Regions from separate parts of the Vibrio sp. J502 genome, predicted to be linked through region 2. Evidence: predicted binding sites of a transcription regulator. Region 2 holds the regulator's gene; each other region holds the start of a gene.
The links. Region 2 encodes PurR, which represses purine synthesis genes. Its sites were predicted from a motif close to TNANGNAAACGTTTNCNTNA; they were not measured.
Positions count from the first base shown of each region.

Region 1: metK (methionine adenosyltransferase) is a predicted target of PurR. The motif match lies at 2,063-2,082, and genes of this name have one in related genera.
Region 3: glyA (serine hydroxymethyltransferase) is a predicted target of PurR. The motif match lies at 1,306-1,325, and genes of this name have one in related genera.

Region 1 covers NZ_CP104554.1:2,373,277-2,376,566, reverse strand. Annotated here, with positions in the region: gene endA (deoxyribonuclease I) at 1-66, opposite strand, end outside; gene N5E84_RS10870 (SprT family zinc-dependent metalloprotease) at 200-700, opposite strand; gene metK (methionine adenosyltransferase) at 768-1,922, opposite strand; gene tkt (transketolase) at 2,252-3,290, shown strand, end outside.
Region 2 covers NZ_CP104554.1:1,459,619-1,462,908, reverse strand. Annotated here, with positions in the region: gene N5E84_RS06835 (TVP38/TMEM64 family protein) at 1-1, opposite strand, end outside; gene N5E84_RS06830 (TfoX/Sxy family DNA transformation protein) at 150-737, opposite strand; cyclic di-GMP riboswitch class I at 852-937, opposite strand; gene purR (HTH-type transcriptional repressor PurR) at 1,099-2,106, opposite strand; gene torD (molecular chaperone TorD) at 2,376-3,023, opposite strand.
Region 3 covers NZ_CP104554.1:1,823,952-1,827,241, forward strand. Annotated here, with positions in the region: gene glyA (serine hydroxymethyltransferase) at 1-1,250, opposite strand, end outside; gene N5E84_RS08395 (YitT family protein) at 1,597-2,196, shown strand; gene vpsL (exopolysaccharide biosynthesis glycosyltransferase VpsL) at 2,570-3,290, shown strand, end outside.

The DNA.
Region 1 (3,290 bases), 910 kb from region 2:
TAGGGCACAAAACGAGAACAAAGCTAAGCTGCTATTCACAAGCAATAAGCGAAAATAGGACATCATTTAGACTGATATAAGTATGGTTTTTATTAGTCTAACACTCAGATTAAAGAATAATAAATGATGTTTTTGTTGTTAATTGCAGATGGGTGTAACCACACCGCTGTGGATTCAAGTAGCAGCAACCAAAGTTTATTTAGGAAAGCTGCACGCCAGTAAAATGGAGCGTTTGCGCACAGTGTTGACAGCGGTAGGTGGCTTGATTGCGCATCACTTTATTGTGACGACGGACAGTGAGCGGATAATGCGCACAGGCGCAGTGATATTCAAAGGTTTTGCCTTGCACAGAAGAGACTTCAAAGCGATGAGTGGTATTGGCTGGTAAATGAAACACTTGATTCATCACACCCTGCCACTCTTTACCGTGTGGACGAACGCGACCATAGCGCTGGTAGGTAATTAGGTGGGCGATTTCATGTGGGATCACTTCATCGAGAAAGGCGCGTTGATTTTCAGCAAACAGCACTGGATTCAGTCTGATTTCCCAACGTTGTAAATAAGCCTTACCTGCCGCCTTTCCCCGTAACTGATAGCTGATACTCGGCATAGGGAAGTCGTGTTGAAAATAGTGACGAGCGGTTGTGATGCACTGTTTTGCTTTTACTTGCGCACGGTAATGTAGCTCAAAATTAGGCACAGATTCATTCCTAGAAAAAAGCCCTTGCGAATGAGCAAGGGCTTACAAATTTAAACTAGGTTGAAAATTACTTCAAGCCAGCAAAGTCACGTAGGATGGCGGCTTTGTCAGTCGCTTCCCAAGGAAACTCTTCACGGCCGAAGTGACCGTAAGCGGCGGTTTTCTTGTAGATCGGTTGCAGCAAATTGAGCATTTCTTGTAGGCCGTATGGGCGTAGGTCGAAGTGCTGGCGTACCGCTTCAATGATGATCTCTTGTGATACTTTCTCAGTACCAAAGGTTTCGACCATGATTGAGGTTGGATCTGCAATACCAATGGCGTATGACAACTGAATTTCACAGCGGTCAGCAAGGCCAGCCGCCACGATGTTTTTCGCTACATAACGCGCCGCGTAGGCTGCACTACGGTCTACTTTTGATGGATCTTTACCAGAGAATGCACCACCACCGTGACGCGCTGCGCCGCCGTAGGTATCAACAATGATCTTACGACCAGTTAAACCACAGTCACCCATTGGGCCGCCAATCACAAAACGACCGGTTGGGTTGATGAAGAATTTGGTCTCTTTGCTAAGCCACTCGGCTGGCAACACAGGCTTAATGATCTCTTCCATGACGCCTTCGCGTAGGTCAGCTGTCGAGATAGAGTCGCAATGTTGCGTTGAAAGAACGACTGCATCAATTCCGACAATTTTACCTTGGTCATATTGGAAGGTAACTTGAGATTTTGCATCAGGACGTAGCCAAGAAAGCGTGCCATTTTTACGCACTTCTGCTTGTTTTTGCATCAAGCGGTGAGCGTAGGTGATCGGTGCTGGCATCAGGATTTCAGTTTCGTTGGTCGCGTAACCGAACATAATACCTTGGTCACCGGCGCCTTGTTCTTTAGGATCGGCCTTATCAACACCTTGGTTGATATCAGGTGACTGTTTACCAATGGTATTCAAAACGGCGCAAGAATTGGCATCGAAACCCATCTCTGAGTTGACGTAACCAATTTCACGAACGGTTTGGCGAGTAAGCTCTTCAATGTCCACCCATGCAGAGGTCGTGATTTCACCACCAACCATGACCATGCCGGTTTTCACGTAAGTTTCACAAGCAACACGCGCTTTGATGTCTTGTTCTAGAATCGCATCCAAAACCGCATCAGAAATTTGGTCTGCAATTTTATCTGGATGACCTTCTGAAACGGATTCAGAAGTAAACAGGTGCTTAGCCATGGGAGCTCCACTTTTATTCGTTGGACTATGGCAAGCTTTGCTCACCATCGTTATTCATTAGTTTATGCAGGTGTTTCTACATCTAGACGTCTATTCTAGTTTTGAATAGTCGAATTACAAGTTATTTTTACGCCTGTCTGTAAACCAAACGTTTGCTTAAATTTAGATGAAAAATTGGAGTTTGGTTTTTTATCCTAAAAATAAGCGCCAAAGAGCACTATTCCTCCAGTAAAACGTTTGCAGTGAGAAAAGTGCTTTGAGAGAATAGCCGCGCTATTTTCAGCCCATTTCCGTTAATTTGGATTCGCTTAATGCACTCAGGAGCAGACATGTCTTCCCATAACCTTGTTTCTAATAAAGAACTCGCCAATGCCATCCGTGCTCTTAGTATGGACGGTGTTCAACAAGCTAACTCTGGTCACCCTGGTGCACCGATGGGTATGGCCGATATCGCTGAAGTTCTTTGGCGTGGCCACTTAAACCATAACCCACAAAACCCACAATGGGCTGACCGCGACCGTTTTGTGCTGTCGAACGGCCACGGCTCAATGCTGATTTACTCTTTATTGCACCTGAGCGGTTACGCGCTGTCGATTGATGATTTGAAAAACTTCCGTCAATTGCACTCAAAAACACCAGGTCACCCAGAATACGGTTACGCGCCGGGCATTGAAACCACCACGGGCCCACTAGGCCAAGGTATTACCAATGCGGTCGGCATGGCGATGGCTGAAAAAGCACTGGCGGCGCAGTTCAACAAACCGGGTCACGACATTGTTGACCACTTCACTTATGTGTTCATGGGTGATGGTTGTTTGATGGAAGGCATCTCGCACGAGGCGTGTTCTTTGGCCGGTACGCTAGGCCTTGGCAAACTGATTGCGTTTTGGGATGACAACGGCATCTCTATCGATGGTCATGTGGAAGGCTGGTTCTCTGATGACACGCCAAAACGTTTTGAAGCGTACGGCTGGCATGTTATTGCTGCGGTTGATGGCCATAACGCTGAAGCGATTAATGCCGCGATTGAGGCTGCGAAAGCAGACCCTCGTCCAACCTTGATTTGCACCAAAACCATCATCGGTTTTGGTTCGCCAAACAAAGCAGGCTCACACGACTGTCACGGTGCCCCTTTAGGCGCTGAAGAAATCAAAGCAGCGCGTGAATTCCTGGGTTGGCCGCATGCACCTTTCCACATCCCTGCCGACATTTACGCGCAGTGGGATGCCAAAGAAGCTGGCCAAGCGAAAGAAACCGATTGGAACGCCAAGTTTGAAGCCTACGCCGCCGCCTACCCAGCCGAAGCCGCTGAGTTCAAACGCCGCGTAAACGGCGAGTTGCCAGCAGAATGGGAAGCGAAAGCGAGTC
Region 2 (3,290 bases):
TGGTATTCCTCAAAACGACATATTTTACTAGATATAGTGAAGAAGACAGAGGAAGTCGAATTTATATTTCAAAACGGGATGAAAAAAACGCCCGCATGGTGATACGAGCGTATTTGATTATTTAATCGAGATATTTATTTACTCGGAGGTTAAAGGCTTTTAGCTAATTCATCGCGTCGAGATTGTGGGATAACCGACCAATGCTTGCCTTCAATCGCACCTTCAAGGGCCCATAGCAATTCAAGACTGATTGAAGAAGAATGGGTTTGCTGAATCGCTTTATAGGCTTCCAAAGCCCCCTTTGTATGCAAATCCGTTACAGATTCTATCCCTGCTTTCTTAAGCATACGTTCGGTGGCGAGTCGAAGGTTCGGGAGATCTTTTAGGCGTTCTGGCTTCGTTTGGGCTTGAACTTCTCGTTCTTGTTTGGCGATTTCGAGTGCGACAGCAGCATCTCGTAAAATAAGCGAAGGGTTTTCCCAACAATTGTCAGGTAATGCGAAGTATTTTGTGACGACAGGGAACCCACGTTTTTTATAGATATAGGGCTCATAGCCTTGCTCTTTAAAGCGAGAGGTTGATAGATCGTCTGCGCGAATATGAAGTTTATCGTTTACGACCAAAGCAAACATGGTGTCATCGACAAAAATGCCGAAGCCGCCAAACATTGAACGAGACTTAACGCGTCCAAGTTGTTCGAAGAGTCGCATTGAATCTTTAAGTACTGGTTTATCCATGCTGTAAATTCTCGGTGTATGGGAAAAACGCCACCAAAATCAGGTCCGAGAGATTAGCAAACTTATGCAGAAAGAGTGTCAGTAAGGGGTAAACTTAACGTTTGCATATTTGCCATCGGCAACCCCGCTACCTACCGAATAGTCGGTTTAGGCCGGAGGCTTTGCGTCCCATCTTTTCAAATGGTTTGCCCTGTGCGTGACTTCTAATAGTAAGAATATATAAATTTTTGGATGAGCATCACGTTTATTTATTATTTGCGTGATGCTCATTCCAAATTTACTATTATTTAATACGGCGTTCTGTCTCGAATATAGGAAAATCCCTAAAATTGACATTTGTCGCTTGCTTTAAATAATGACACTATTTCGTTATGTTTTTTACTGTGTTGCGTTCAACAATCTCGGGATGCATCTCAAACACACGACGTTCATGCTCTTTGTCTTTAATGCGTTCCAATAGGATTTCAAAGGCGTTTTTCCCTACTCGTCGTTTTGGCTGGTGAACCGTGGTTAACGGTGGCGAGAAATATTCAGCAAGTTCAATATTGTCATAACCAATAACAGACATGTCATCAGGAATACGGATGCCTTTTTGTTGCAAGCGACTCATTAAACCGAGAGCCATTGTATCGTTAAAGCAAAAAACAGCCGTTGGGCGCTTGTCCATGGCGGCGATCTTGTCGGCGGCGAGAACCGCCGTATCACATTCGAAATTACCTTCTAAAATCCAATCGTCATGCGCTTTAAGGCCTGCTTCGGCAAGCGCACGCTTAAACCCTTGAATTCGCTCTTGGCACGCCGCTTTTTCGAAGTGTCCACTTAAGCAAGCAATGTCAGTATGTCCATGATCAATAAGGTATTTGGTCGCGAGATATCCGCCTTCCTCTGAGTTATCAATAATTTTATCGGCTTGAGAACTTTCAGGGCCCCAGTCCATGATAACTTTCGGAATGTCTGAATGACGATCAAGCATCTCAAGCAGTTCTTGGGTGAGGTCCGAGCACATGACCAACATACCATCGACACGTTTTTCCGCTAGCATGCGGATGTAGTCGCGTTGCTTCTCGTAAATACCGCCGGTATTGCACAAAATAAGTGTGTAGCCTTGGCGGTAGCAGTAGCTTTCAACACCATCGATAACCTCAGAAAAAAATAAGTTTGTCGATTGGGTCACTAACATACCAATGGTACGGGTGGTGTTGCATTTTAAGCTGCGAGCGACTGCACTTGGTGCATAGTTAAGCTCTGATACCGCTTCCATCACTCGTTCTTGGGTTGCTTCAGCCACAAAGCGAGTTTTATTGATTACATGCGATACCGTGGTGGTTGATACGCCCGCTAAGCGTGCAACGTCTTTAATCGTAGCCATAAATTCTCTGTCCTGTCGATAACTGCTGAAAGTGATAGTCACGAAGAGCAATTCAGCGGTATTAGGCCTACCAGTGTCATATTGAAGCCTGAAAGTAGTAAAAACACAAAAACCGCCTCTAATCAGCGGTTGCATCTTAAATTCATTTTTTATCGTTTGCGGTCAAGATTCTAGTCCGCAAATGTCCATCAAGCAACGAAAAATCCACCGAATAAATCAGTCAACAGTCACAATTGACCGATTTAGTAATTGGTATTAACCAGGTTATCTCACTGGTTTGATAAATAGTCGCGGTCTAAGTGAAGAAACGCGACCAACAATTCGCTTGCGGCACCGTAAAAACCAAATTGATCAATCTGTTGGCAGCGAAGATGGAATTGTGGGATCCAAGAGAGCAAATGTTGTTCAATAAAATCACACTGCTGTGTAAAGGCTTGTTCAAGGTGTGTCTCTTGTTCAAGCTCATTGGAGCGAATGATCAAGTTACCTAAGAAATCCAGTTCAATCGCAATGTGGTCGGCGGGTTCGTTGAGTGTATCGTTGACTGCAATGTGATGGGCTGCCATCAAATCCGACATTGCTCTGGCTGGTTCGTCATTGAGCAACCTTGATTTTCCAATGTAAATTGAGGCATAGGGTAGCGCGGACTCCTTATTGGATTTTAAAAAAAGATCACAGAAATCGGCTGCGAGCTCAAGCTGTGCGTCTTCTTTGTCTTGCAATCGGTTCAGTGCATCAACTAATTTATCAATGGCAGGTTTAAGTGTCGCGTTTTCTGCTAATCCTGAAAGAAATGTGCGAATAGCGGGCGTATAGTATTGCTCTAATTCATGCTCCGAAAGTTCTTTCACAAATAAGCTCGAAAGCCACCAATAAATCTCGGCACGCTGTTCATTAAAAGCTTTGATGTCTTGCATGGTATTGGCTCTCCAAGGGGGTGGTTTTGCGAAAATCGTTTTTAAAAAGTAATTGATCTAAGTGTAACTAATAAAAATGAATAGCAGTCGCTAAGAAAATGAAAAAATATGAGTGATTTTTTCATTAAGTTAATGGATGTCTGGAAGGTTGTTTTGAATCAATAAACTCTCATCTTTCTTAATTTTAAAAGTGATACGACTAGAATTATGACTATTTATGAATAGAATGGCTTTGTACAGAATCTCGAGCCGAGGTTTGAACATTTC
Region 3 (3,290 bases), 360 kb from region 2:
TACGCGTATACAGGCAAACGCTTACAAATTTCTAACACTTTTGCCTTCGTTGCTTGAATAACAGATTCATCACCCATGTTGTCCAAAATATCACACATCCATCCAGCTAGTGCTTTCGCATCAGCTTCAGTAAAACCACGGCGAGTAATTGATGGAGAACCCACGCGGATGCCAGAGGTGACAAATGGGCTACGCGGATCGTTCGGTACAGAGTTTTTGTTCACTGTAATGTTAGCCGCACCCAATGCCGCATCAGCATCTTTACCTGTAATATTTTTATCGATCAAATCGACAAGGAACAGGTGATTTTCTGTGGAACCTGAAACAATGTTGTAACCACGAGCCAAAAACTCGGCCACCATCGCTTTCGCATTGGCGACTACGCGTTTTTGATACTCTTTGAACTCTGGTTCTAGAGCTTCTTTGAACGCGACCGCTTTACCTGCGATAACGTGCATTAAAGGACCACCTTGACCACCAGGGAATACGGCTGAGTTAAGCTTCTTATATAAGTCTTCACCTGCATTCGAAAGAATAAGACCACCACGAGGACCTGCCAGTGTTTTGTGGGTAGTGGTCGTCACTACGTGGGCATGAGGAACTGGGTTAGGGTAAACACCCGCCGCAATCAAACCAGCTACATGCGCCATATCAACGAACAAGTAAGCGCCCACTTTATCAGCAATTTCACGCATTCTTTTCCAGTCGCAAACTTGTGAATAAGCAGAGAAGCCACCGATGATCATTTTTGGCTGATGCTCAACCGCTAATGCTTCCATCTCTTCGTAGTTAATTTGACCTTTTGCATCAATGCCATAAGGAATGATGTTGTACAGCTTACCAGAAAAGTTGACAGGAGAACCGTGAGTCAAATGGCCACCGTGTGCCAAGCTCATTCCTAATACGGTATCACCTGCGTTAAGCAAAGCCATATAAACCGCGTTGTTTGCTTGTGAGCCTGAATGCGGCTGCACGTTCGCATAGTCTGCACCAAACAGTTCACACGCACGTTCAATCGCCAGTGTTTCTACTTTATCGACAAACTCACAACCACCGTAATAGCGTTTACCTGGGTAACCTTCAGCGTATTTATTGGTGAGCTGTGAACCTTGCGCTTCCATTACACGTGTGCTTGTGTAGTTTTCTGAAGCGATAAGTTCAATGTGTTCTTCCTGACGAAGAGTCTCTTCTTGAATAGCTGCGAACAGGTCCGCATCGTAATCTGCGATGTTCATATCACGCTTAAGCATCTGTATCTCCTGACTCAGATTTTACTGAAAGTTTCAAAAAAACCACACAACGACTAAAAGCAAACGTTTTCGTCACCATAATATGGCGCACATTCTACATAATTTGATCTGGGTCATAAAGAACAAATTACAGAAATTATCATGCAGTTTTTTCATAATGGATAGTGAGGTAACTCATGCTAAACAGTAAGTTGGATAATGATGAGTTAGTATGTCAACCATTCTGCTTTACACCTTGTAAAGCTGCAATTACATAGGTTTACCTCAATTTTCACTCTCTATCTACCGAAAATATTACTTTTTCTTTACTATGCTCGCCATTCTTAGCTATTAAAGTTATTTATCGATGCGAACACACACACGTAAAGAAGATTGGGTTGCCATTTTAACGGGAACCTTTTTGGTCGCACAAGGCGTCTTCTTTCTCCAGTCCGCTCATTTACTAACAGGTGGAACCGCTGGTTTAGCACTGCTGATCAGCCAGTTAGTCCCAGCCTCATTTGGTAGCATTTATTTTTTGGCTAACACCCCTTTTTACATTTTGGCTTGGAAACGATTTGGTCATCGCTTTGCCATCAACAGCGCGCTATCCGGCGCATTAGTCTCTATTTTTGCGGACCATCTTTATTTGGTAATTTCTTTGGAAATGGTCAATGAAATTTACTGCGCCATTGCCGGGGGATTATTAATGGGTCTTGGCATGTTAATTCTCTTTCGTCACCGTTCCAGCTTGGGTGGCTTTAATGTCTTGTGTTTGTTTATTCAAGATAAATTTGGGATCCCTGTTGGCAAAAGTCAGTTGATTATAGATTGCTCAATTTTAGCTGCTTCTGCCTTTTTTGTTTCGTTTTCCATTGCCACACTGTCTGTGCTCGGGGCTGTCTCACTTAACCTTGTATTAGCAATGAATCATAAACCCACACGATATAGCGTGACTTACCCTTAAGCTGTCGCAATACCCATAAGATTACGAAGAGATAAAAACACAACCAAATTTAGCCTTAATTCTTACACCGTAAATGCCCCCCATTATTTTTATTTAAACATTAGCTGGCTCTTATATAGAGGATCTCTAACAAGGTGACCACATTAAGCTAATGCAGTAATAGCAAGTGATTACATCACCTTATCCGACTCTCGGTACTCCATCTCAAATTGAAAAACCCAAAATACAGTCACCCATTCCATATATCACACATCGCGTCTTATTTTTGATGCACCTGATCAGTTGAAGTCGTCGGAGCTTAATATGAGAATGCACTGCTAAAAAATAATTATTATTCGTTACCTTAATAATTGAGCGGTTAGGAGCTTCTACAATGGGTGAAAGAGGAAGGATCCGTATTTCTAACTATCAAGGTAAATTTTTCTACCGCCTGATAGATTGCTTAGTAATACTGATCACAATGTATATTACACTAAAGTTTCACTCACATATCGTTACGATGTCTTATATATCTGTGGGACTTTTAGGGGTTATTTTTTATTCATTTATTGCTGAAAGCCTTGATATATACAGCGGTTGGCGAACCACAAAACTTAGAGTTTTAACTCTACACACTGCTTTTTGTTGGGCTTCAACTGTTGGCTGCTTAACTTTAGTTGGTTATTTCACAAAAACTGGAAGCGATTTCTCACGTTTAATTTTAGGTTTTTGGTTTGTCGGATCATTTATTTTATTACTGCTTTGGCGCTTCGTCGCATTTACAGTCATTTACTATCTACATAAAAAAGGTTATCACACCACTAAAGCTGTCATTATCGGCATGACACCGCAGGGCCTAGAACTATCGAAAAATCTCATCAATAACCCTGAGTTAGGTATTAAACTGACGGGTTTTTACGATGATAGGGGTGATGAACGTATCGCAAGCGATATTCCAGTGCTCGGTAAAGTTAATGATGCATTAACACTTGCCAAAAACGGTGAAGTAAAAAGTGTGTACATAGCACTACCAATGCAAGCCCAGCATCGAATCAGCAAGATTCTAGAGGCCTTTTCGGATAGCACAGTTAATACCTATATTGTGCCAGACTTTT